Regions from separate parts of the Amycolatopsis sp. WAC 04169 genome, predicted to be linked through region 2. Evidence: riboswitches for the same ligand, from Rfam matches in the RefSeq annotation. Region 2 holds a riboswitch; each other region holds the start of a gene.
The links. A riboswitch is a leader RNA that binds a small molecule or an ion and turns the genes downstream of it on or off. The one in region 2 is predicted to bind S-adenosylmethionine.

Region 1 (6,922 bases), on a different contig from region 2:
GCCGGGACGGTCGGTGTGGCACTGCGGGACGGGATGCTCGCCACCGGGCTGATCGACGACGCCGGCGGACTGACGCTGACCGGCCGCGGGCGCGAGGTGCTCGACGGGCTCGGGGTGGAGATCGACGACGGCCGCCGTCCGATGCTGCGTGACTGTCTGGATTGGACAGTGCGCCGTGATCATTTGGCTGGCCGGGTCGCCGCGGCGTTACTGTCTCACGGAGTGAGCGCCGGCTGGTTGTCCCGGGAGGGTAACCGCGCGGTGAAAGTCCTGCCCGCGGCGGAAGAACCGTTCGCCGAACTCGGTGTCGACCTGGTGGCCCTGCGCAGTCCCTAATGGACAGTCTGTAACACAGGTTATCCGGACACTTTTCGACCGGTACACGAACGTGTGACGATCACCGCCTCACTATTCTGGAGCCCTCACGGCGACCGGAACGGGAGGCGACATGGAGCAGCTCCCGCTCATCCTCGGTACCGGTGGCGCGGTGCTTCTTGTCGCCGTGATCGCCGTCCGGGTGTCGATCCGGGTCGGCCTTCCTTCGCTGCTGCTGTACCTGGGGATGGGGGTCCTGCTCGGCGAAGCCGGGTTCGGCATCCAGTACGACAACCCCGAGCTCACCCAGTCGCTCGGCCTCGCCGCGCTGGTGATGATCCTGTCCGAAGGTGGCCTCACCACCCGGTGGACGGCCGTGAAACCCTCGCTGGGCATCGGAATCGCACTGTCCACAGTGGCCGTCGCGGTGAGCATCGCGGTCACCGGCGCGGCCTTGCACTGGCTGCTGGGCCTGGACTGGCGGATGGCGTTGCTGTGGGGCGCGGTACTCGCCTCCACCGACGCCGCCGCGGTCTTCTCCGTGCTGAGATCGGCGGGGATCGGGAAGCGGCTCGTGGGCGCGCTGGAGATCGAGTCCGGTATCAACGACGCCCCGGCCTACATCGCGGTCGTCGTCCTCGCCGAGGGGGCGACCATCGACTGGTCGCTGCCGCTGCTGGTGGTCTACGAACTCGCCGCCGGCCTGGTGATCGGCCTGGCCTTCGGCTGGGGCGGGGCGTTCGCGCTGCGCCGGGCGGCGCTTCCCGCCACCGGCCTGTACCCGCTGGCCACGGTCGCGGTGTGCGTCGTGGCGTACTCGAGCGGGCAGCTCGCCCACGCGTCGGGGCTGCTCGCCACCTACGTCGCGGCCCTGGTGCTGGGGAATTCGAAGCTGCCGCACCGATCGGACACGCTCTCCTTCGCCGAAGGGCTCGGCTGGCTCGCGCAGATCGGCCTGTTCGTGCTGCTCGGCCTGTTCGCCTCGCCGAGCAGGATCTTCGAAAGCCTGGTCCAGGGCCTGGTCGCGGGCGCGGTCGTGTTGCTGCTGGCGCGCCCGCTGTCGGTGCTCCTGTCGGCGCTGCCGTTCAAGATCCCCTGGCGGGAACAGGTGTTCCTGTCCTGGGCCGGGCTGCGCGGCGCGGTCCCGATCGTGCTCGCGCTGATCCCGCTGTCGTCCGGGGTGCCCGGCGCGCAGGAACTGGTCGACGCGGTGTTCGTGCTGGTCATCGTGCTGACGCTGCTCCAGGGGGCGACGCTGACGCCGCTCGCGCGAGCGCTCGGGCTGGCCCAGCACGCCGAAGCACACGAGATCGATGTCGACTCCGCGCCGCTCGACGAGATGGGCGCCGAGCTCCTGCAGGTCCGGATCAACACCGGATCGAAGATGCACGGTGTCTACCTGGCCGAGCTGCGGCTGCCGGTGGGGGCGACGATCAGCCTCCTCGTCCGCGACGGCACCGGCTTCACGCCGAACAAGAACACCCGGCTGCAGGAACGCGACCAGTTACTCGTCGTGACCACCGCCGAAGCCCGCGACGCGGCCGAACGACGCCTGCGGGCGGTCGACCGCGCCGGCCGCCTGGCCAGGTGGAAGGGCGAATCCGGCCAGTAGATCACGAACCGGCACCAGCTGTTCGTCGGTTGATCTCAGAAAATTCTTCCCTTTCGTACTCCCTTTGGATTACTTTCCCCGCAATCGACTCCATCGAATGGGTGAGTGTCGCGGGGTAAGGAGTACGCAAGGTGACGAAACTTCGTGCGCGGTTCGCCGGTCTGGGGGTCGCCGCGACCCTTGTCGGGGTGGTTCTCGCGGCCCCGACGGCGACAGCGGCCGGTGCCTTTCCCGCGTTCGGGCTGCCCTTCGACACGGGCCAATCGGTCTACTCGGCGGGCATCCACTCGGACAACGGGAACTCCGGCGTGAAGAACGCCATCGACTTCAGCCCCGGCGACAAGACCGTTCGCGCCCCGCTGGCGGGCACCGTCCGGATCCAGCACTGCTCCGGCGGCGACTGGGTGACCGTCGACCACGACGGCGGCTGGCGCACCGGCTACTACCACATGGAGAACATTTCGGTCACCGACGGCCAGAAGGTCGAGCCGGGCGACGCACTCGGCCGGACCGGCAACGCGCTGCCCTGCGGTGGCAGCAGCACCGGCGCCCACGTGCACTTCACCTTGTGGACCCTGCCCACGGCCGCCGCCCAGGGCGGCGACTCGCGCGACTTCGGGGTCGGCGCGGGCAACTGGGACGGCAAGTCCTACGACGAGGTCTCGACCAAGGTCGCCGAAGCCTACGGCGAGGCGGTCGACGGCAAGACCTTCGGCGGCTGGCAGTTCACCGCGGGGACCGATCAGTACTCGGGTACCGCGACCGAACTCTCCTCCCGCGCGACCATCGGGCTGCCCGGCCGATTCCGGGTCTGACCTGCCGTTGCCCGGCGCGGCGCGGCGCCGGGCAACGGTGTTTCCCGCTCACCGGGCACGTGAGCGGCGTCTCAAGATGCGGACGAGGGCTGGCTCGATCGGCCGCCCATCCGCTAACTTCGTCCGTAGGTCACGAGTGTCAGCGTCAAGCCCCGGCTAGCTGACCGGCAACCCTCCTTCCGCGGTGGGGTGCCCCGGGTGAGGACCTGGCTCGTCGCGCGGTGCGACGGGCAAGCGCGGGATCCTCGGCGGGTCCCCTGGCCCGGAGGATGACGATGACCCTCGCTCTCGAACGCACCAGCACCCCTGCTGAAACCGTTGCCACGCACGAAATCCCGGCGGTCGCCTGCGCCGATCTGCGGGTTCCGCTGGTCACCGGCGGCGACATCGGCTACGCCAACCTCGATCACGCGGCGAGCGCGCCCTGTCTGGACAAGGTGCGGTCCGCGGTCGACGAGTTCCTGCCCTGGTACGCCAGCGTGCACCGCGGCGCGGGGTTCGCCTCGCAGGTCTCCACCAAGCTCTACGAGCGCACACGCGGAATCCTGCGGGACTTCGTCGACGCGCGATCGACCGACACCGTCGTGTTCACCCGCAACACCACCGATTCCTTCAATCTTCTCGCGCGCAGTCTGCCGAAGCACACGTCGGTCGTCGTGTTCGACACCGAGCACCACGCCGCGCTGCTTCCGTGGAAGGGCCCGAACGTCCGCCGGATCGAGACGCCGCGCACCCGCCTCGCCGCGGTGTCCGCTGTGGACGAAGCGCTCGCGGACTGCCCGCAGGGGCCGCGGCTGGTGGTGCTCACCGGCGCGTCCAACGTGACCGGGGAACTGTTGCCGGTCAAGGAGATCGCGGCCGTCGCGCGGCGGCACGGCGCCCGGATCGCGCTCGACGCGGCGCAGCTCGCGCCGCACCGGAAGATCTCGGTGCGCGAACTCGACGTCGACTACGTCGCGCTGTCGGGCCACAAGCTGTACGCGCCTTTCGGCGCCGGCGCGCTGATCGGCCGCGCGGACTGGCTGCGCGCGGCTCAGCCGTACCTCGCCGGCGGCGGCGCGACGAAGCTCGTCAGCCGTGACTCCGTGGTCTGGAATTCCGGACCTGAGCGGCACGAAGCCGGTTCTCCCAACACTGTCGGCGTCTACGCGCTCGGAGTCGCCTGCGAGACGCTGGCCGCGAACTGGGACGGCATCGTCGCCCACGAAGAGGAACTGCTGGCGCGCCTGCGTCGCGGCCTCGCCGCCATCCCCGGCTTCGCCGAACTGCGCTTGTTCGACGCGCCGGTCGACCGGGTCGGCACGCTCAGCTTCGTCGTCGACGGTTTCGACCCGGGCTGGCTCGCCGCGGTCCTTTCGGCGGAGTACGGAATCGGCGTGCGGGACGGCGCGTTCTGCGCGCACGTGGCGACGAAGCGGCTGATCGCCGTGGCCGGTTCGACGGGGCAGCAGGCCGTGCGCGTGAGCCTCGGCCTCGGCAGCACCACCGAGCACGTGGACCGGATCGTGCTGGCGCTGCGCCAGATCGTCGCCCGCGGCGCGCGCTGGCAGTACGAGAAGCCGGAAGGCCGCTGGGTGCCGGAAAACGATCCGCGCGAACTGCCCCCGTTCTGCGCCTGACCCACTACCCTCACCCCGCATGGGGAACGAACGACCGCGTTACTGGTTTCCGCTGGCGTTACTGGGATTCGCCCAGCTGGCCGTGGTGGCCTTTTCGCTGGGCGGGATCCGCTCCGGGGGCTGGTTCGCTTACGCGCCCGCCGGTGAACGACATTCGTTCGGGTACGTGAGCTTGCACGGCGTCGAGATGAGCCGCGAAACCGCGGCCGCGCTGGACACGTCGTTCGACATCGCAGGCCGGAACGACGGCTGGCTGTTCGCCGTGTTCGCGGTCTACCTCGGCACAGTGCTCTTTTACACCCTTCGGACGAAGACCATGCGGTGGTGGAAGGTCGCCGCGATCGCGCTCGGCGGCCTGGTCGCCATCGCACTGGCCGACCTGGTCGGCTACTGGGAGTTCGACCTCGGCGGGGACACCCGGAGCGCGATCCTGCTGACGATCGGCCTGGTCCTGCTCGCCTGGCTGGACCGCAGCGTGCTGGTGCTGGCCGTGGCCGCGGCTTTCATGCTCTGCGCGGTCGTGCCCGCACGAGGACAGCTCGCGCTGGTGCTGTCGTCGCTGGTCGCGCTCGCCGGGGCGTTCGCGGCCCTGCTGAGCAGGCCGAAGGCGGCCGCCGAGGAGGCCTGAACACGCTCAGTGGACAATGGGGGAGTGAGTACAGAGCCCGAAACGGCGCCACCGTCGCCGCCGCTGCCCAAGAAGCGCGTCGCCGTGGTGTTCGCCGTCGCCGCGGTGCTGTGGGGGATCGACCTCCTCACCAAGCAGATCGCCGTGTCCACGCTGGAGGGCAAACAGCCGGTCGAGTTCCTCGGCGGGCTCGTGTACTTCCAGCTGGTGCGCAACCCCGGTGCCGCCTTCTCGATGGCGACCGGGCTGACCTGGGTGCTCGCGCTGGTCGCGATCGCCGTCGTGATCGCCATCGTCTGGCTGTCCCGGCGCCTGCGCTCGGTCGGCTGGGCGATCGGCCTCGGCCTCGTGCTGGCCGGCGCGCTCGGCAACCTGACCGACCGGATCTTCCGCGCCCCCGGCCCCCTGCAGGGGCACGTGGTCGACATGATCTCCGCCTTCGCGCCGAACGGGCAGGGCTGGGCGATCTTCAACGTCGCCGACTCCGCGATCTGCGTCGGCGGTGTGCTCATCGTGGTTCTTTCCTTGCTGGGCAAGGACTACGACGGAACATCCACAAAGGACAAGAAGAAGGCGGCGACCGAATGAGCGCGCGCATGCTGCCCGTCCCCGACGGGCTCGACGGAATGCGCGTCGACGCGGGGCTGGCGAAGCTGCTGGGACTCTCCCGCACCGTCGTGGCGGAACTGGCCGAATCCGGCGAGATCCTCCTCGACGGCAGGCCCGCCGGGAAGTCGGACCGGCTGACCGCCGGCGGGCTGCTCGAAGTGACGCTGCCCGATCCGGCGTCGGCGGTCGAGGTCGTCGCGGAGCCTGTCGAGGGCATGAAGATCCTGCACGACGATGACGACATCGTGGTGATCTCGAAGCCGGTCGGCGTCGCCGTGCACCCGAGCCCCGGCTGGACCGGGCCGACCGTCGTCGGCGGGCTCGCCGCCGCCGGGCTGCGCATCGCGACCTCGGGCGCGGCCGAACGCCAGGGTGTCGTGCACCGGCTGGACGCCGGCACGACCGGCGTGATGGTCGTGGCGAAGAGCGAGCACGCGTACACCGTGCTGAAGCGGGCGTTCAAGGAACGCACCGTCGACAAGGGCTACCACGCCATCGTGCAGGGCCACCCGGACCCGACGCGCGGCACCATCGACGCGCCGATCGACCGGCACCCCCGGCACGACTACAAGTTCGCCGTCGTCCAGGGCGGGCGGCCGAGCGTCACGCATTACGAGGTCGTCGAGGCCTTCCGTGCCGCTTCGCTGGCGCAGATCAAGCTGGAGACCGGCCGCACGCACCAGATCCGCGTGCACTTCTCGGCGCTCAAGCACCCGTGCGTCGGTGACCTGACCTACGGCGCCGACCCCGTGCTGGCGCGCAAGCTCGGGCTTTCGCGGCAGTGGCTGCACGCGAAGACGCTCGCCTTCGCGCACCCGGCCGACGGGCGCTGGGTCGAGTTCGAGTCGGAGTACCCGGACGACCTGGCGAACGCGCTGCGGATCCTGCAGGACGAGAACTAGCCCCTCGCCGCATTTAGTCCTCTGAATGCGGGACGGATACGTGAAGGACCCCTTCATTGCGTCTAGCGCAGTGAAGGGGTCCTTCACGTACTTGAGGGGGTGCTGGATGTCATGAAAGGGTCGTTCAGGACGAAATATGTCCTGAACGACCCTTTCATGACATCCGGGGAGTCGCGAAGGTCGAGTTCCCTCGGCTGAGCCGCGTGAAGGGGTCCTTCACGCGCAACCGTTGTGGCGTGTGGTTCTTCCGTGACCGTTAAGGCGATCGGCGGGCCGTGAAGGCCTCCTTCACAACCCTGAGGGTAGGAAAGGAGGCCTTCACTACCGTTGCCTCATTGCGTCCTGAAGAGCCGCATTTAGTCCTCTAAATGCGGAGACAGCGGGCGCGTCAGTCCTCGATCGACCAGGTCAGCGTGCGCTCG
Region 2 (6,922 bases):
CCGCGTTCGTGATGACGGCGCCGGTCATCGCGGGTATGGCGGGATCGGTCAGTCTCGTCTCGGTGCTGACCAACGTGCTCGCCGCGCCGGTGGTCGCCCCGGCCACCGTGTTCGGCGTGCTCGCCACCGCCGTCGGGCCATGGTGGCCGTCGGCGGGCAGACTGCTCGTCCGCCTGACCGAACCCGAGGCCGGCTGGCTCATCACCGTGGCCCGTCACGGCGCCCGGGCGCCGGGAGCGGTCGTGGACTGGCCGGATGGCTGGTGGGGTGGGCTTTTGGCGGCCGGGCTACTCGCCGTTCTGCTCGTGGTCGTCCGGTTGCGGCACGGCAGGATCCTGCTGGCGATCGCGTTGGCCACCGGGCTGGTCGTCTTCGTGCCGGTGCGAGTGCTGGCGCCGGCATGGCCGCCGTCGGCGTGGAATGCCGTCGCCTGCGACGTCGGGCAGGGCGATGCCGTCGTCCTCGCCACGGGTGAGCCGGGGAGGGCGGTCCTGGTCGACACCGGGCCGGAACCGGGACCGGTGGACGAATGCCTGAGCAGGCTCGCCGTGGACCGCGTGCCGCTGATCGTGCTGAGTCATCTCCACGCAGACCACATCGGCGGTCTCGGATCCGTCTTCGAGGGCCGGTCGGTCGGAGCGGTCGCCGTCGGCCCGGGCAGGGCTCCGGACTGGGCGTGGCAACAGGTCGCGGACGAGACGGCGCGCCGCGGGATTCCCTTGCTGGAGCTGGAGATCGGCCAACGCCTGGAGTGGCAGGCGTTGTCACTCGACGTACTGGGGCCGCGCTATGTCACCCGGCGCTCTGTTCGTGAACAGGACGGGACGGTGATCAACAACGGTTCGGTGGTCCTGCGCGCAGGGACCCCGGCGGGCCGGCTGCTGCTGACCGGCGACATCGAGCTCGCCGCACAGGCCGACCTGATGGCCGAGGGAGCAGACCTGCGTGCCGACATCCTGAAGGTCCCGCACCACGGAAGCCGTTACACGGCACCGGATTTCCTCAACGCCGTCGCGCCACGGGCCGCTTTGGTGAGTGTCGGTGCCGGAAACACCTACGGCCATCCGAACAAGTCCACTTTGGACAACCTGGTGGCGGTCGGCGCGTCGATCGCCCGCACGGACACGGACGGCGACACCGCGGTGGTCGCCGACGGGAGAGGCCTCGCCCTGGTGCGCCGGGGTGAGCCCCGTGGCCCGCCTCGTTCCTGAGGCGGGCCGGCGGGAACTCAGATACCCAGAGCTTCGCGGACCGCGTCGGCCGAGGCGCTGACGGTGGCCTTCGGGCCGATCTTGTCCTCGACGGCGTCGAGGGTCTTGAGGCCGTCACCGGTTATCAGCAGGACGATCTCCTCGTCCGGGTTGAGCTTGCCGGTCTCGATGAGCTTCTTGGCCGTCGCGACGGTGACGCCGCCCGCGGTCTCGGTGAAGATGCCTTCGGTGCGGGCGAGCAGCCGGATGCCCTCGACGACCTCTTCGTCGGTGACGTCTTCGATCGCACCGCCGGTGCGGTTGACCACGTCGAGCACGTAGGGGCCGTCGGCCGGGTTCCCGATCGCCAGCGACCGGGCGATCGTGTCCGGCTTGACCGGCTGGACGACGTCGTGGCCGGCGCGGAAGGCCGCCGAGACGGGGGAGCAGCCCGTGGCCTGCGCGCCGAACACCTTGTACGGCGTCTCGTCGACGAGGCCGAGCTGGCCGAACTCGCGGAAACCCTTGTCCACCTTGGTGAGCTGGGAACCGGAGGCGATCGGCACCACGATCTGGGAGGGGAGCCGCCAGCCGAGCTGTTCGGCGACCTCGAAGGCCAGCGTCTTGGAGCCTTCCGAGTAGTAGGGCCGGACGTTCACGTTCACGAACGCCCAGCTCTCCTGCTCGGCGGCGAGCTGGGTGGCGAGCCGGTTCACGTCGTCGTAGTTGCCGTCGACCGCGATCAGGTCTCCGTCGTACACGGCGGTGGTGAGGATCTTGGCGCGCTCAAGGGTCTTCGGGATCAGGACGACCGACCGCCAGCCGGCACGCGCCGCCGCGGCGGCGACGGCGTTGGCCAGGTTGCCGGTCGACGGACAGGCCAGCACGTCGAACCCGAATTCGCGGGCGGCGGCCAGCGCGACGGCGACCACACGGTCCTTGAACGAGTGCGTGGGGTTCCCGGTGTCGTCCTTGACCCAGACCTTCTTGACGCCCAAGGCTTTCGCGAGCCTGTCGGCCTGGATGAGCCGGGTGGCGCCGGGTTCGGTGTTGGGGATTTCTTCGACGTTCGATGGAACGGGAAGGAGCTTCTTGTAGCGCCAGATGTTCTTCGGCCCGGCTTCGATGTCCTCGCGGCGCACACGGCCGAAGTCGTAGGCGACCTCGAGCGGCGAGAAGTCCTCGGCGGAAACGAATTCGGGGGCGAGCGGCTGCCGGTGTCCCTCTTCCTTCGACACCAGTTCGACGGCCGGTCCGAGATCCGGGGTCTTGGTGGTGGAGGTCGTGCCGAGGGTTGCGGTCATCGCGAGGTTCCTTTCCTCATCTGCCCCGCCGTGGCGGGCCGGAATTGGCACCGTGTTCGTCAGCTACCCCGCGATCGCGGGATGACAGGCTGACGCCGGTTGCCGGGGCTTCATCGGGCCGTTCCCTCTGCCCCTCTGGATGAGCGGTATTCGATTGTCGGCACGCGTGTCATCGCGTCGCCTCGCCAACACCGTACGACATGAGGCTCCGGTGGGGCCACCGTGCCCGGAACACATCACCGGACAAAGCACACGAGAGGAGGAGTGGCAGGATCGTCACCGTGACGACGCAAGCTTCCGCCCCATCGCCGCTGGTCCTGGTTCTCGGTGAGGAAGAGCTGCTGATCGAACGAGCGGTCCGCAGCGCTTCGGACGCGGCCAAAGCGGCCGATCCGACGGCGGATCTCACCCGGATCCGGGTGTCGGACCTCACAGTCCCGGCGCTCGCGGAAATGGTCAGCCCCTCGCTGTTCGCCGAAGGCAGGGTGATCGTCCTCGAATCCGCGCACGACATCTCGCAGGAGCTCGCCGACGGGGTGATGGCCTACGTCAAGGCGCCCGCCGACGGCATCGTGCTCGTCGTCGTGCACAGCGGAGGCGGCCGGAGCAAGGCCGCGAAAGGGCTTCCAGCCGCCTTGAAGAAGGCGGGCGCGGAGGTCGTCGAGTGCCCGAAGCTGACCAAGGCCGCCGAGCGGGAATCCTTTGTCCGCAACGAGGTCCGGCGGGTCGGTGGGAAGATCGACGGTGCGGCCGTGCTCGCGTTGATCGACGCCGTCGGCTCCGATCTGCGCGAGCTGTCGTCGGCGGCGACGCAGCTCGTCGCGGACGCCGGCGGGGCGGTCGACGAGCAGGCCGTCCGGCGCTACCACCGTGGCCGCGCGGACGTGAACGGTTTCGCCGTCGCCGAGAAGGCCGTCGCCGGTGACAAGGCGGCGGCGCTGGAGTCGCTGCGCTGGGCGATGCAGCTGGGCGTACCGCACGTCCTGGTCGCGGACGCGCTCGCCGACGCCGTCCGGACGATCGCGCGGGTGTCCGGCGCCGGTCGCGGGAACCCGAACCAGATGGCGGGCGAGCTGGGGATGCCGCCCTGGAAGGTGCGCAAGGCGCAGGGGCAGGCCCGCGGCTGGGGGCAGGACGGTCTGGCCACCGCGATGCGGGTGGTCGCCCGGCTCAACGCCGAGGTCAAGGGAGTCGCGGCCAACCCGGAGTACGCCTTGGAGCGTGCCGTGCTGGAGGTCGTCGACGCTCACGGCACAAGCCGCTGAGAACGGCGAAGGGCCCCGGCGACCGAGTCGCCGGGGCCCTTCGAAAGCCGATCAGAGAGAGTTCGCGCGCTTCGCGAGCGCGGACTTCTTGTTGGCGGCCTGGTTGGCGTGGATGACGCCCTTGGTCACGGCCTTGTCCAGCTTCTTGGCCGCGTCCTTCTGCAGCTCCAGGGCCTTGGCCTTGTCGCCGGCGTCGGCGGCCTCGCGGAACTTGCGGATCGCGGTCTTCACCGAGGACCGGATCGCCTGGTTGCGCTGACGCGCCTTCTCGTTGGTGGTGATGCGCTTGATCTGCGACTTGATGTTGGCCACGGGGGCGCTCCTCTTGAATCTCTCGGTGGTTTCACCGCCGCGCTGTGACCGGCCCTGCGTGCTCGTGGAGCGGCGCGGGTTTCCTCCATGACGGAATGCCACACGACAGTGAAAGGCAAGCTTAACAGCCGTCCCGGCGCGGCTCGCGGCAGCCTCGGGAGGGGTGCTTGCGGTACGGTGAAGATCGTAGTGCCTAGGGTTCCGCCGCCTGCCCGGCCAGCGAAAACACACAATCAGGGCAGACGGGACAGGTCCGAGCGGCACCATCGGCGGAGCCGGAAGCACCGCCGTTCATCTGACGGGACAAAAGCCTGGAGGACCCGGTTTTCCGCATGCGCGGAAAACGTGAAAGGTCCGCTGTGAACGCCACCGCTCTGTCCTTCGTCGTCATCGCCGCAGTCATCCATGCGGGCTGGAACCTCGCCGCCAAACGGATCCGCCGTGGCGGAGCCCGGTTCGTCTGGGCTTACTACAGCCTTTCCGCGATCCTGCTCGTCCCCGTCATGGCGGTCTCGCTGGCCGTGGAGCCACAACGTCCACAGTGGACCTGGCTGTTCGCCGCCGTGGTCACCGCGGTGTTCCACGTCACCTACGGCGTCGTCCTCCAGCGGGGGTACGCCGTCGGCGACCTGTCCGTCGTCTACCCCGTCGCCCGCGGGACCGGGCCGCTGATCTCGGTGCTCGCCGCAGTGGTGCTGCTCGGCGAGCGGCCGGGGATCCTCGGCCTGGTGGGCGCCTTCCTCGTGATCGCCGGGGTGCTGGTGATCGGGACCGGGCGAGCACCGGCCCACGTCGGCGCCGCCGAGCGTGTCGCCCGCCGCAAAGGTCTGGTCTACGGCCTGCTGACCGGCCTCACGATCGCCGCCTACACCCTGTGGGACGCGCATTCGGTCACCGGTCTCGGTGTCCCGCCGATCGTGTACTTCGGAACCGGCGCGATCGTCCAGAGCCTGCTCATGGCGCCGTACGCGCTGAAGGACCGCGAGGAGGTCGCGTGGCTCTGGCGCGAGCACAAGCGTGAGGTCGTCATCGTCGGCGTGTTCTCCCCGGTCGCCTACCTGCTGGTGCTCTACGCCCTCCAGATCGCTCCGGTGAGCCTCGTCGCGCCCGCGAGGGAGCTGAGCATCGTCTTGGGCGGCATCGCCGCCTGGCTGGTCCTCGGGGAGGCGAACGCCGTCCGGCGGCTGGCCGGGTCGGTGGTGGTGCTGGCGGGTATCGCCGCGATTGCGATGGCCTGAACCCATCCGGTAGGGATTGAGCCATGGACGTGCTGAGCAGCAGGGTGCTGATCCACCCGAAGGACCTCGACGTGTCGACGGCGTTCTATCGGGACACCCTGGGCCTGGCCATCGACAAGGAGTTCCCCGGCGGGACGGTGTTCTTCGCCGGGAACGGGTCGATCGAGATCGTCGGTACCGGAGAGACCGGCCCGACCCCTGACGTCGCCTTGTGGCTCCAGGTCCGGGACCTGCCCGCGGCGCTCGAGGAGCTCGCGGGGAAGGGCTTGGAGCCGGTTCGCGGGGCGCGGCGTGAGCCCTGGGGGCTGGACGAAGCGTGGATCGCCGACCCGGACGGCACCAGGATCGTGCTGGTCGAAGTGCCGCGTGAGCACCCGCTGCGCACCGATCCGCGCTAGTCCAGGGGCTTGATCGCGCGCAGCTGAGCGGCGAGGGACGCGCCGAAGCCCGGCGGGTCCCAGGTCCAGGTCTGCAGGTCGACGAAGTCGGCGGCGGCCGCCTCGTCGGCCAGCTCGTGGCGGGACACCGGCAACCATTTCTCGTGCGAGGAAAGCAACAGCCTGCCACCGGGACGCAAGACCCGGAACAGTTCGGCGAATCCGGCCGCCCGGTCGTCCCACAGCTGCACGTTGTTGACGCTCAGGACCACGTCGACGCTGTCGTCGGGCTCGCCGGTGGAGTCCGCGGTGCCCTGCCGCAGCTCCACCTTGTCACCGCAACGGCGGCGAGAGCGGGAAAGCATCTCCTGGGAGGGGTCGACCCCGATCGTCCGGCCCGCGCGTTCGGCCGTGGCCTGCAGGCCGACGCCCGGGCCGGGGCCCACGACCAGGGCGGTCTCGCCGGACTCGATCGACGCCAGCTCGACGACGCGAAGCTCGGTGGCGGCATTGCCGTGCGCCATCGCCCGCCCGCCGAACCGGCCGAGCAGTCCCCGGGGATGACCGAACGTCCGGTCGAGCATTTGGGACAGTGAAGTACTCATACTTCGAGGGCACCACAGCTCATCACGGGCCGCATCGGGGATGACCCCCACTCGCACCCGGAGCGGCATGGGACCATAGAGCTGGCACACCCCGACCTTCGCGAGGAAACCCGTTGACGACGTTCGCCGACACGACCTTCACGCCCCCGGAGCTCATCCGGAACTTCTGCATCATCGCGCACATCGACCACGGCAAGTCGACCCTGGCCGACCGGATGCTGCAGCTCACCGGCGTGGTCGAGGAGCGGGCCATGCGCGCTCAGTACCTCGACCGCATGGACATCGAACGGGAACGCGGGATCACCATCAAGGCGCAGAACGTGCGCCTGCCCTGGAAGGTCGACGGCCAGGACCACGTCCTGCACCTGATCGACACCCCCGGCCACGTGGACTTCACCTACGAGGTCTCCCGGGCCTTGGAGGCCTGTGAAGGGGCGATTCTGCTGGTCGACGCCGCACAGGGGATCGAGGCGCAGACGCTGGCGAACCTCTACCTGGCGCTCGAGAAGAACCTGCACATCATCCCGGTGCTGAACAAGATCGACCTGCCGTCGGCCGACCCGGACAAGTACGCGGCCGAGCTGGCGCACATCATCGGGTGCGAGCCCTCCGACGTGCTCCGCGTGTCGGC
Region 3 (6,922 bases), on a different contig from region 2:
GACGACGAGGCCGTCGGCGGTCTCGACGTCAAGCTGGTCGACGGCGCCGAGGTCCACATCAGCCGGACCGGCGTCACCATGGTCAAGCAGAACGAGGAAATCGCGCCGCCCGAGCAGAAGGTCGACGACCCGGAGCTCGAAAAGGGCAAGACCAAGGTCGAGGACCCGGGTACCCCGGGCCAGAAGACCGTGACCTACAAGGTCACCAAGCGCAACGGCAAAGAGGTCGGTCGCGAGAAGGTCTCGGAAGAGGTCATCACCGAGGCCAAGCCCAAGATCGTCAAGGTCGGTACCAAGAAGCCCGCCGACCCGGTCATCGGAGACGCCGGAGCCTGGGACCGCATCGCTCAGTGCGAGTCGACCGGCAACTGGGCCGCCAACACCGGCAACGGCTACTACGGTGGCCTGCAGTTCAACAAGAGCACCTGGGACGCCTACGGTGGCGAGCAGTACGCCGCGTACCCGCACCAGGCCAGCAAGGCCCAGCAGATCGCTGTCGCCGAGAAGGTTCGCGAGGACCGCGGCGGTTATGGCGCGTGGCCGCACTGCGGCAAGAAGGCCTGACGCCGGATCACCCTCCTTTCCTGAAGGTCACCATGTGGGTTCTGCCCGCACGGTGGCCTTCAGGCCGTTAGAGGCCTCTGAGGCTGTGTCGCGTTCCCCGGTCTCGGTCTCGACAGCCGTGCCCACCAACGAGGGGGACGCATGTGGGCGACATTCCGGGTTCGTCCAGCTGCGGTGCCCTCTCGAACGTCTTCCTCGCCGCGGTGAGGGCTGTGGTGGCCCTGTGGCGGCGCCTGGGTGGGCTTTGGGTGGGTTGTAGGCCCGTTGTCGGGCTGTGCGGGCCGAGGCTCCTCAGCGACCCGTTCCGAGGTCTGCCGGGGCAGGGGGATGTCAGGGCCGGCCTCCGCGAGATCGACGATCTCCGCGAACGCGTCGCCGCGTCTCTCCGCCGGCGCACGGTCGTCGGCTTCTTCGCCGGGAGCCGGATACGCCCGCGGCACCAGGAGCGCGTTCAGGCGGGCGCCTGTCTCGGGATCGAGATCGCCGCGCATGTCCCAGCGACCGGTCCGCTTTTGGCGTAACCAGAATTCGCTTCGCTGACGTTTCGGTCCGGGCTCATCTTTGGGCTTTCCATCCGGGTCGTGTCGTGCGAGCAGGTCGGTGCCCGCCATCGTGACGTCGCGTGGTCTCGCGACGCCTGCGAGGTCGACAAGGCCCTTCTCGGCCTCGTGCCGTTCGTCCGCGTCGACGTGGTCGGGCAGCCTCTTCATGACAGTGACGATTCGGTCGATGCCGGCCTCGGCCAACGCGCCGGTGCCGGCCGAGATGCCGGTCAAGGGTGCGACGGGGTCGATCGACGTGCCGTCGCGCGCCCGTCTCGAATTGAGCGCGAGCGCTCTATCGGCAACTTTGTTGGCCTCGGCGCGAGGCACACGAGCCACATGCTCGTAGAAGACGGCGATCGAGTTGTATCCGTAGAGGTCTCGGACCCCACGTGACTCGATCTCGGCCAGGATCTGGCCGACCTCGGCGAACAGACGTCGCCCTTCGCGTAGCCGTGTCTGCAACTCATCGAGGAGCAGCTCGGCGTCACCTTCCGGCAGGTTGAGCGGGAAGGCCTTGGGAATGTTTGTGCTGGTCATCCCTCGATTGTCGAGGCAGATTCGAACGAATGCACGGTATCGATCGGGTGGATGATCACTACGCTCCGGCTGCGCTGACCTGCGCCGATCACACGGGAGTGGGATACGTGCCGGTTCGGAAAAGCCATACGGATGGTGGGGGCGGGATCACGGCTCCGTGCTCGAGTGGATCATCCGGTCCCACTCCTCGCGGAGCACCCCGTAGACGACGGAGTCGTGCACGCCCCCGGACCAGCGGCGAGCGCGTCGGAACCGGCCTTCTTCGACGAATCCCAGCCGCCTGCCGACGGCGATCATCCCTGGGTTCCCCGAGAACGTGGCGAAGTCCAGGCGAAGGGTGTCGGTGCGGGCGAACAGGTAGGTCGTCCACAAGCGCAAGGCCTCAGTGCCGTAGCCACCGCCCCAGTACTGCTCGTCGTAGATCACCAGTCCCATCCGTCGCCAGTCGGTCTGCCTGCTTTCCCAATACCAGCTGACCCTGCCGATCAACCGGTCGTCCCTCAGGTCGCATACGGCGAGGCTGGTGCGGGGATCGGATGGCTCGGCCTTTGCAGTGGTGAGTTCGCGTGCCGTCGAGTCGGCGGCCGCCGCGGTCGGAGCGCCGAAGTACGGCCCGTTCGTCTCGTGCCAAGGCCGCGCGGGATCGAGTAAGCCGCGCAGCGGTCGGAGGTCACTCGGCCTCCAGTCGCGCAGTCGAACCTTCTCGCCTTCGAGTACGACGTCGTCCACCGGCCAATCGTGGCCTACCGGGGCTGGTTACGATCGTCGGGTGATTGAACTGCTCGGTCCTGCGGAGATCAGGGCGCTGGCGGCCGAGCTGGACGTACGTCCGACCAAGAAGCTCGGCCAGAACTTCGTGCACGATCCCAACACGGTGCGACGTATCGTCGACCTTTCGGGGGTCGGCGAAGGCGACGTCGTGCTGGAGGTCGGGCCGGGCCTCGGCTCGTTGACCCTCGGCCTGCTCGCGACCGGCGCCGAGGTCGTCGCGGTCGAAATCGATCCCGTGCTGGCGGGGCGCTTGCCGAACACCGCGGCCGAACGGGGCGGGGCCGAACGGCTGACGGTCGTCGGCGCGGACGCGCTGCGGATCACAGCGGACGACCTGCCCGCGCGTCCGACGGCGCTCGTGGCGAATCTGCCGTACAACGTCGCGGTTCCGGTCGTGCTTCACCTCCTTGCCGAGCTGCCGTCGCTGACCAGTGGCCTCGTGATGGTCCAGATCGAGGTCGCGGACCGGATGGCGGCCGGCCCCGGGAGCCGGACTTACGGCGTGCCGAGCGTCAAACTCGCCTGGTACGGAAAGGCGCGCAAGGTCGCCGCCGTGCCTCGAGCGGTGTTCTGGCCTGTTCCGAACGTGGACTCCGCTCTTGTCGCTTTCGAGCGGGGCGACGCGGTGTCGTCCGTGGAACGGGAGAAGTTGTTCGCGGTGGTCGACGCCGCCTTCTCCCAGCGACGGAAGACTCTGCGTGCCGCGTTGGCGTCATGGGCCGGTTCCGCCGAACGCGCGGGGGAACTGCTCGAGAAGGCGGGTATCGATCCCAAGACGCGCGGTGAGCAGCTGGATGTTCACCAGTTCGCGCGGATCGCCGCGGCTGTCGGCTGACCAACTGCCCGAGGTGTGACCGGCGCCGCGCGGACGTCCGCCGGGCCAGGTCAGCACGAGTGCGTAAGTCTTCTTCTCGATCCGTGTAAGCCGGCATCGTCTTAGCAGGTAGCGCGCCTGACGCAAGTCGGAGGCGCCTACTTCAGTTCCATTATATGGACACCCGATCCTGTATAATGGACGCGACCAGACGTGTGATCTGCGCCTACGCGCTTGCTTTCATCCAGTGGGATCGGTTTTACTCAGTGGGCCATCCCGAGCGACTGAGAGACCTGGCTCGCCGAAGTCGCAGCAACCACCCTCCACAGGGCAGGTGCTACAGCCAGGACCGATGGAGGCTGTGCCTAATGAACAGGGTCACCCACCCGCTCCTGCTGACCAGGCGACGTGTCGTCGATGAAGGTCGCCGCACGGTAAGTGCGTGTCGACGCTCCACCGTTACTGCCTGAGTCCTTTTCGCCTTTACCTCTGAAACCCGTCCGTTCCCGGACGGTCACTCGGTGACGGTCGGCGCGCTCGAAAGATGCAGCGCCCCATTCGCATGGAGCCTCTCGTGATCACTGTCGAAAACCTGTCCAAATCCTTTCCCCTCAACGGAAATCCCGTCGTCGCGCTGCGCGATGTGAGCGTGGACATCCAAGCGGGCTCGCTGTTCGGAGTCGTCGGCCCGGCCGGTTCCGGCAAGTCGACCCTCGCTCGTTGCATCGGTCTTCAGGAGCGTCCCGACCGCGGCGTCGTCCGCCTCGACGGGCTCAACACCGGGACCCTCGACGGACGCCGTCTGCGGGAGATCCGGCGGCAGGTCGGCGTCGTGAGCACCAAACCGGAATTGCTTGCCGAGCGCACCATCGCCGGCAACATCGCTTCGCCGCTCGAACAGCTCGGTCTCGACGGGCCGCAGCGTCGCAACCGGGTCGGCAATCTGCTGGACCTGGTCGGCCTCACCCCGCGGGCGGGGCAGCGGCCGGGCGAACTGTCCGAAGGGCAGCTGCGCCGGGTGGCCATCGCCAAGGCGCTGGCCGCCGGGCCGTCCGTGCTCTTGGCCGACGACCCGACCGCGGGTGTGCAGTCCGAAGAGTCCGGTGCGGTTCTGACCGTGCTCGACCGAGCGCGTGCCGAGCTCGGAGTCACCGTGCTGCTCACCACGCCCGACGCCGGCGTCGTGCGCCGTGTCTGCGACGACGTCGCGGTTCTGGAGGCCGGGGCGATCGTCGAGCGTGGAACCGTGCTCGACCTGGTCTCCGACCCGAACAGCCGGACCGCGCAGGCGCTGCTTCCCGCGATCGAGACCGGGCGGGCGCAGGCCTCGAAGTACGACCGCGCGGTGGATGTCGTGCTCGTCGGCTTCGCCTCGGTCGGCGCGCTGCTCCCGGAGGCCGCCGGTCGCTTCGACGTCGAACTCGCCACGATCGGCGGCGGCCTGACCCGGATCGGCGACACGCCGGTGGGCCGGTTCCGTCTCGGTGTGCGCGGTGAACGCGCGGACGCCGCGCTCGCCTGGATCGCCGAACGTGGCGGCCACGTGACCCACCCGGTCCGCGGACCGCAGGGTGTCGCTGCCTGATTCCTCCGCGAACGGGCCGCTCAGGACGAAAACCGTCCGGGGCGGCCCGTTCGTGTGTCCGACTCGTCCTGTTCTCTTTTCTCCTGGTGACAGCGCAAGCGGAGCGGCCACGTAGGCTTGACGGGTGCTCGCCGTCGTACCGCCCCCAGTGACCGTCAGGGTTCCCGCCAAGGTCAACCTGCACCTGTCGGTCGGTGACGTACGCCCGGACGGCTACCACGAGCTGGTGACCGTGTTCCAGGCGCTTTCCTTGACCGACGAGGTGACCGTAGCGGTCACCGAGGACCCCGGCGTCGAGGTCTACGGCGAAGGCGAAGGCTCCGTACCGACGGGGGCGAACAATCTCGCTTGGAAGGCCGCTCAGGCGCTGGCGGCCCACGTCGGCAAGGCGGACGGCGAGTCCAAGGTCAGGGTGGTGCTGCGCAAAGGCATTCCGGTAGCGGGCGGGATGGCCGGGGGCAGCGCCGACGCGGCCGCGACCCTGGTGGGACTCGCGTCGCTCTGGAAGCTCGACATCTCCCGGGACGAACTGGCGGGTATCGCCGCGAAGCTCGGCAGCGATGTCCCGTTCGCTCTCTACGGCGGGACAGCGTTGGGCACCGGCCGAGGTGAGCAACTGGTGCCGGTCCTGTCGCGGCACACCTTCCATTGGGTCCTGGCCTTCGACCAGCGTGGTCTTTCGACTCCGAGGGTGTTCGGCGAGCTGGACAAGCTGCGTGAAGAGGGCAGCCCGCCGCGGATCGGTTCGCACACTCCGGTGGTCGAGGCGTTGGCCTCCGGTGACCCGCGGCAACTGGCGCTGCTTCTCGGCAACGACCTGCAGGCGGCCGCCGTCTCGTTGCGGCCGGGGCTGCGCCGCACCTTGCGGGCCGGGGTGAACGCGGGCGCGCTCGCCGGCACCGTCTCCGGATCCGGGCCGACATGTGCCTTTCTGTGCGCGGATGCCCAGTCGGCCGTCGAGGTCGCCGCGGAGCTGTCCGGTGCGGGTGTCTGCCGCACGGTGCGCGTCGCACACGGGCCGGTGCCCGGAGCCCGGCTGGTCGGCGGCGACGACGCGCCGCGGCCGTCACCGCCGCGGGTGCACGCGTGAGGGTGTCCGAAAAGGACACCGACTAATTCGTTGTGGTGCAAGCTTTTCGGAAAGGATCGGCTGAGGCATGGCCAACTTGGTCAACCTGGAGTCGGTGAGCAAGTCCTTCGGGGTGCGCCCGCTGCTCGACGGTGTTTCGCTCGGTGTGGCGGAGGGGCAGCGTATCGGTGTCGTCGGTCTCAACGGGGGTGGGAAGACGACGCTGCTGGAGGTTCTCGCGGGAATCAGCGAGCCGGATACGGGACGGGTCAGTCAGGTCCGTGGCCTGCGGATGGCCGTCGTCACCCAGCGGACCGAGCTCCCCGCCGGCAGCACCGTCGGAGATGTCGTGCTGGAGCGCTACGGCGCCGAGCACGAGTGGGCCGCTGACGCACGAGTCCGGTCCATTATGGACGGTCTCGGGATCACCGCTCTCGGCCTCGAGAAGGAAACGGCGAACCTGTCCGGTGGCGAACGCCGCCGGGTGGCGCTGGCCGCCGCTCTGACCGGTGAACTGGACCTCGTCGTCCTCGACGAGCCGACCAACCACCTGGATGTCGAAGGCGTGCGCTGGCTCGCGGATCACCTGCTGAACCGCAAGATCGCGGTCGTGGTCGTCACGCACGACCGGTGGTTCCTCGACACGGTCGCGAGCCTGACCTGGGAGGTCACCAACGGTCGCGTCGAGCAGTACGAAGGCGGGTACGCGGACTGGATCTTCGCGCGAGCGGAACGGGCGAGGCTGGCGGCGACGGCCGAGGAAAAGCGGCAGAACCTGGCGCGTAAAGAGCTCGCGTGGCTGCGTCGGGGCCCGCAGGCCAGGACCTCGAAGCCGCGCTACCGGGTCGAGGCGGCGGAGGCGCTGATCTCCGACGTGCCGGAGCCGCGTGATTCGGTCGAGCTGCAGGCGTTCGCGCGCCGGCGGCTGGGGAAGACCGTGCTGGAGATCGAGGACGCCACGTTGACCGTCGGCGACCGCACCCTGCTCGATCACGTCACCTGGCGGATCGGGCCCGGCGACCGGGTCGGTCTGGTCG

Region 1: it holds a riboswitch for S-adenosylmethionine, as region 2 does, so the genes downstream of both, DMC61_RS11785 (aminotransferase class V-fold PLP-dependent enzyme) here and thrC (threonine synthase) in region 2, are expected to answer to the same signal.
Region 3: it holds a riboswitch for S-adenosylmethionine, as region 2 does, so the genes downstream of both, DMC61_RS32625 (methionine ABC transporter ATP-binding protein) here and thrC (threonine synthase) in region 2, are expected to answer to the same signal.

Annotation. Positions count from the first base shown of each region.
Region 1 covers NZ_QHJI01000004.1:585,936-592,857, reverse strand. Annotated here, with positions in the region: gene DMC61_RS11800 (helix-turn-helix transcriptional regulator) at 1-336, shown strand, start outside; gene DMC61_RS11795 (potassium/proton antiporter) at 449-1,927, shown strand; gene DMC61_RS11790 (M23 family metallopeptidase) at 2,059-2,742, shown strand; SAM riboswitch class IV at 2,871-2,985, shown strand; gene DMC61_RS11785 (aminotransferase class V-fold PLP-dependent enzyme) at 3,018-4,361, shown strand; gene DMC61_RS11780 (hypothetical protein) at 4,381-4,989, shown strand; gene lspA (signal peptidase II) at 5,014-5,577, shown strand; gene DMC61_RS11770 (RluA family pseudouridine synthase) at 5,574-6,500, shown strand; gene DMC61_RS11765 (AsnC family protein) at 6,889-6,922, opposite strand, start outside.
Region 2 covers NZ_QHJI01000013.1:254,649-261,570, reverse strand. Annotated here, with positions in the region: gene DMC61_RS34545 (ComEC/Rec2 family competence protein) at 1-1,211, shown strand, start outside; gene thrC (threonine synthase) at 1,229-2,494, opposite strand; SAM riboswitch class I at 2,508-2,640, opposite strand; gene holA (DNA polymerase III subunit delta) at 2,776-3,759, shown strand; gene rpsT (30S ribosomal protein S20) at 3,811-4,071, opposite strand; gene DMC61_RS34525 (EamA family transporter) at 4,404-5,309, shown strand; gene DMC61_RS34520 (VOC family protein) at 5,333-5,707, shown strand; gene DMC61_RS34515 (class I SAM-dependent methyltransferase) at 5,704-6,291, opposite strand; gene lepA (translation elongation factor 4) at 6,405-6,922, shown strand, end outside.
Region 3 covers NZ_QHJI01000012.1:231,840-238,761, forward strand. Annotated here, with positions in the region: gene DMC61_RS32605 (resuscitation-promoting factor) at 1-564, shown strand, start outside; gene DMC61_RS32610 (DUF222 domain-containing protein) at 624-1,646, opposite strand; gene DMC61_RS32615 (GNAT family N-acetyltransferase) at 1,794-2,375, opposite strand; gene rsmA (16S rRNA (adenine(1518)-N(6)/adenine(1519)-N(6))-dimethyltransferase RsmA) at 2,416-3,252, shown strand; SAM riboswitch class I at 3,500-3,590, shown strand; gene DMC61_RS32625 (methionine ABC transporter ATP-binding protein) at 3,806-4,816, shown strand; gene DMC61_RS32630 (4-(cytidine 5'-diphospho)-2-C-methyl-D-erythritol kinase) at 4,941-5,906, shown strand; gene DMC61_RS32635 (ABC-F family ATP-binding cassette domain-containing protein) at 5,974-6,922, shown strand, end outside.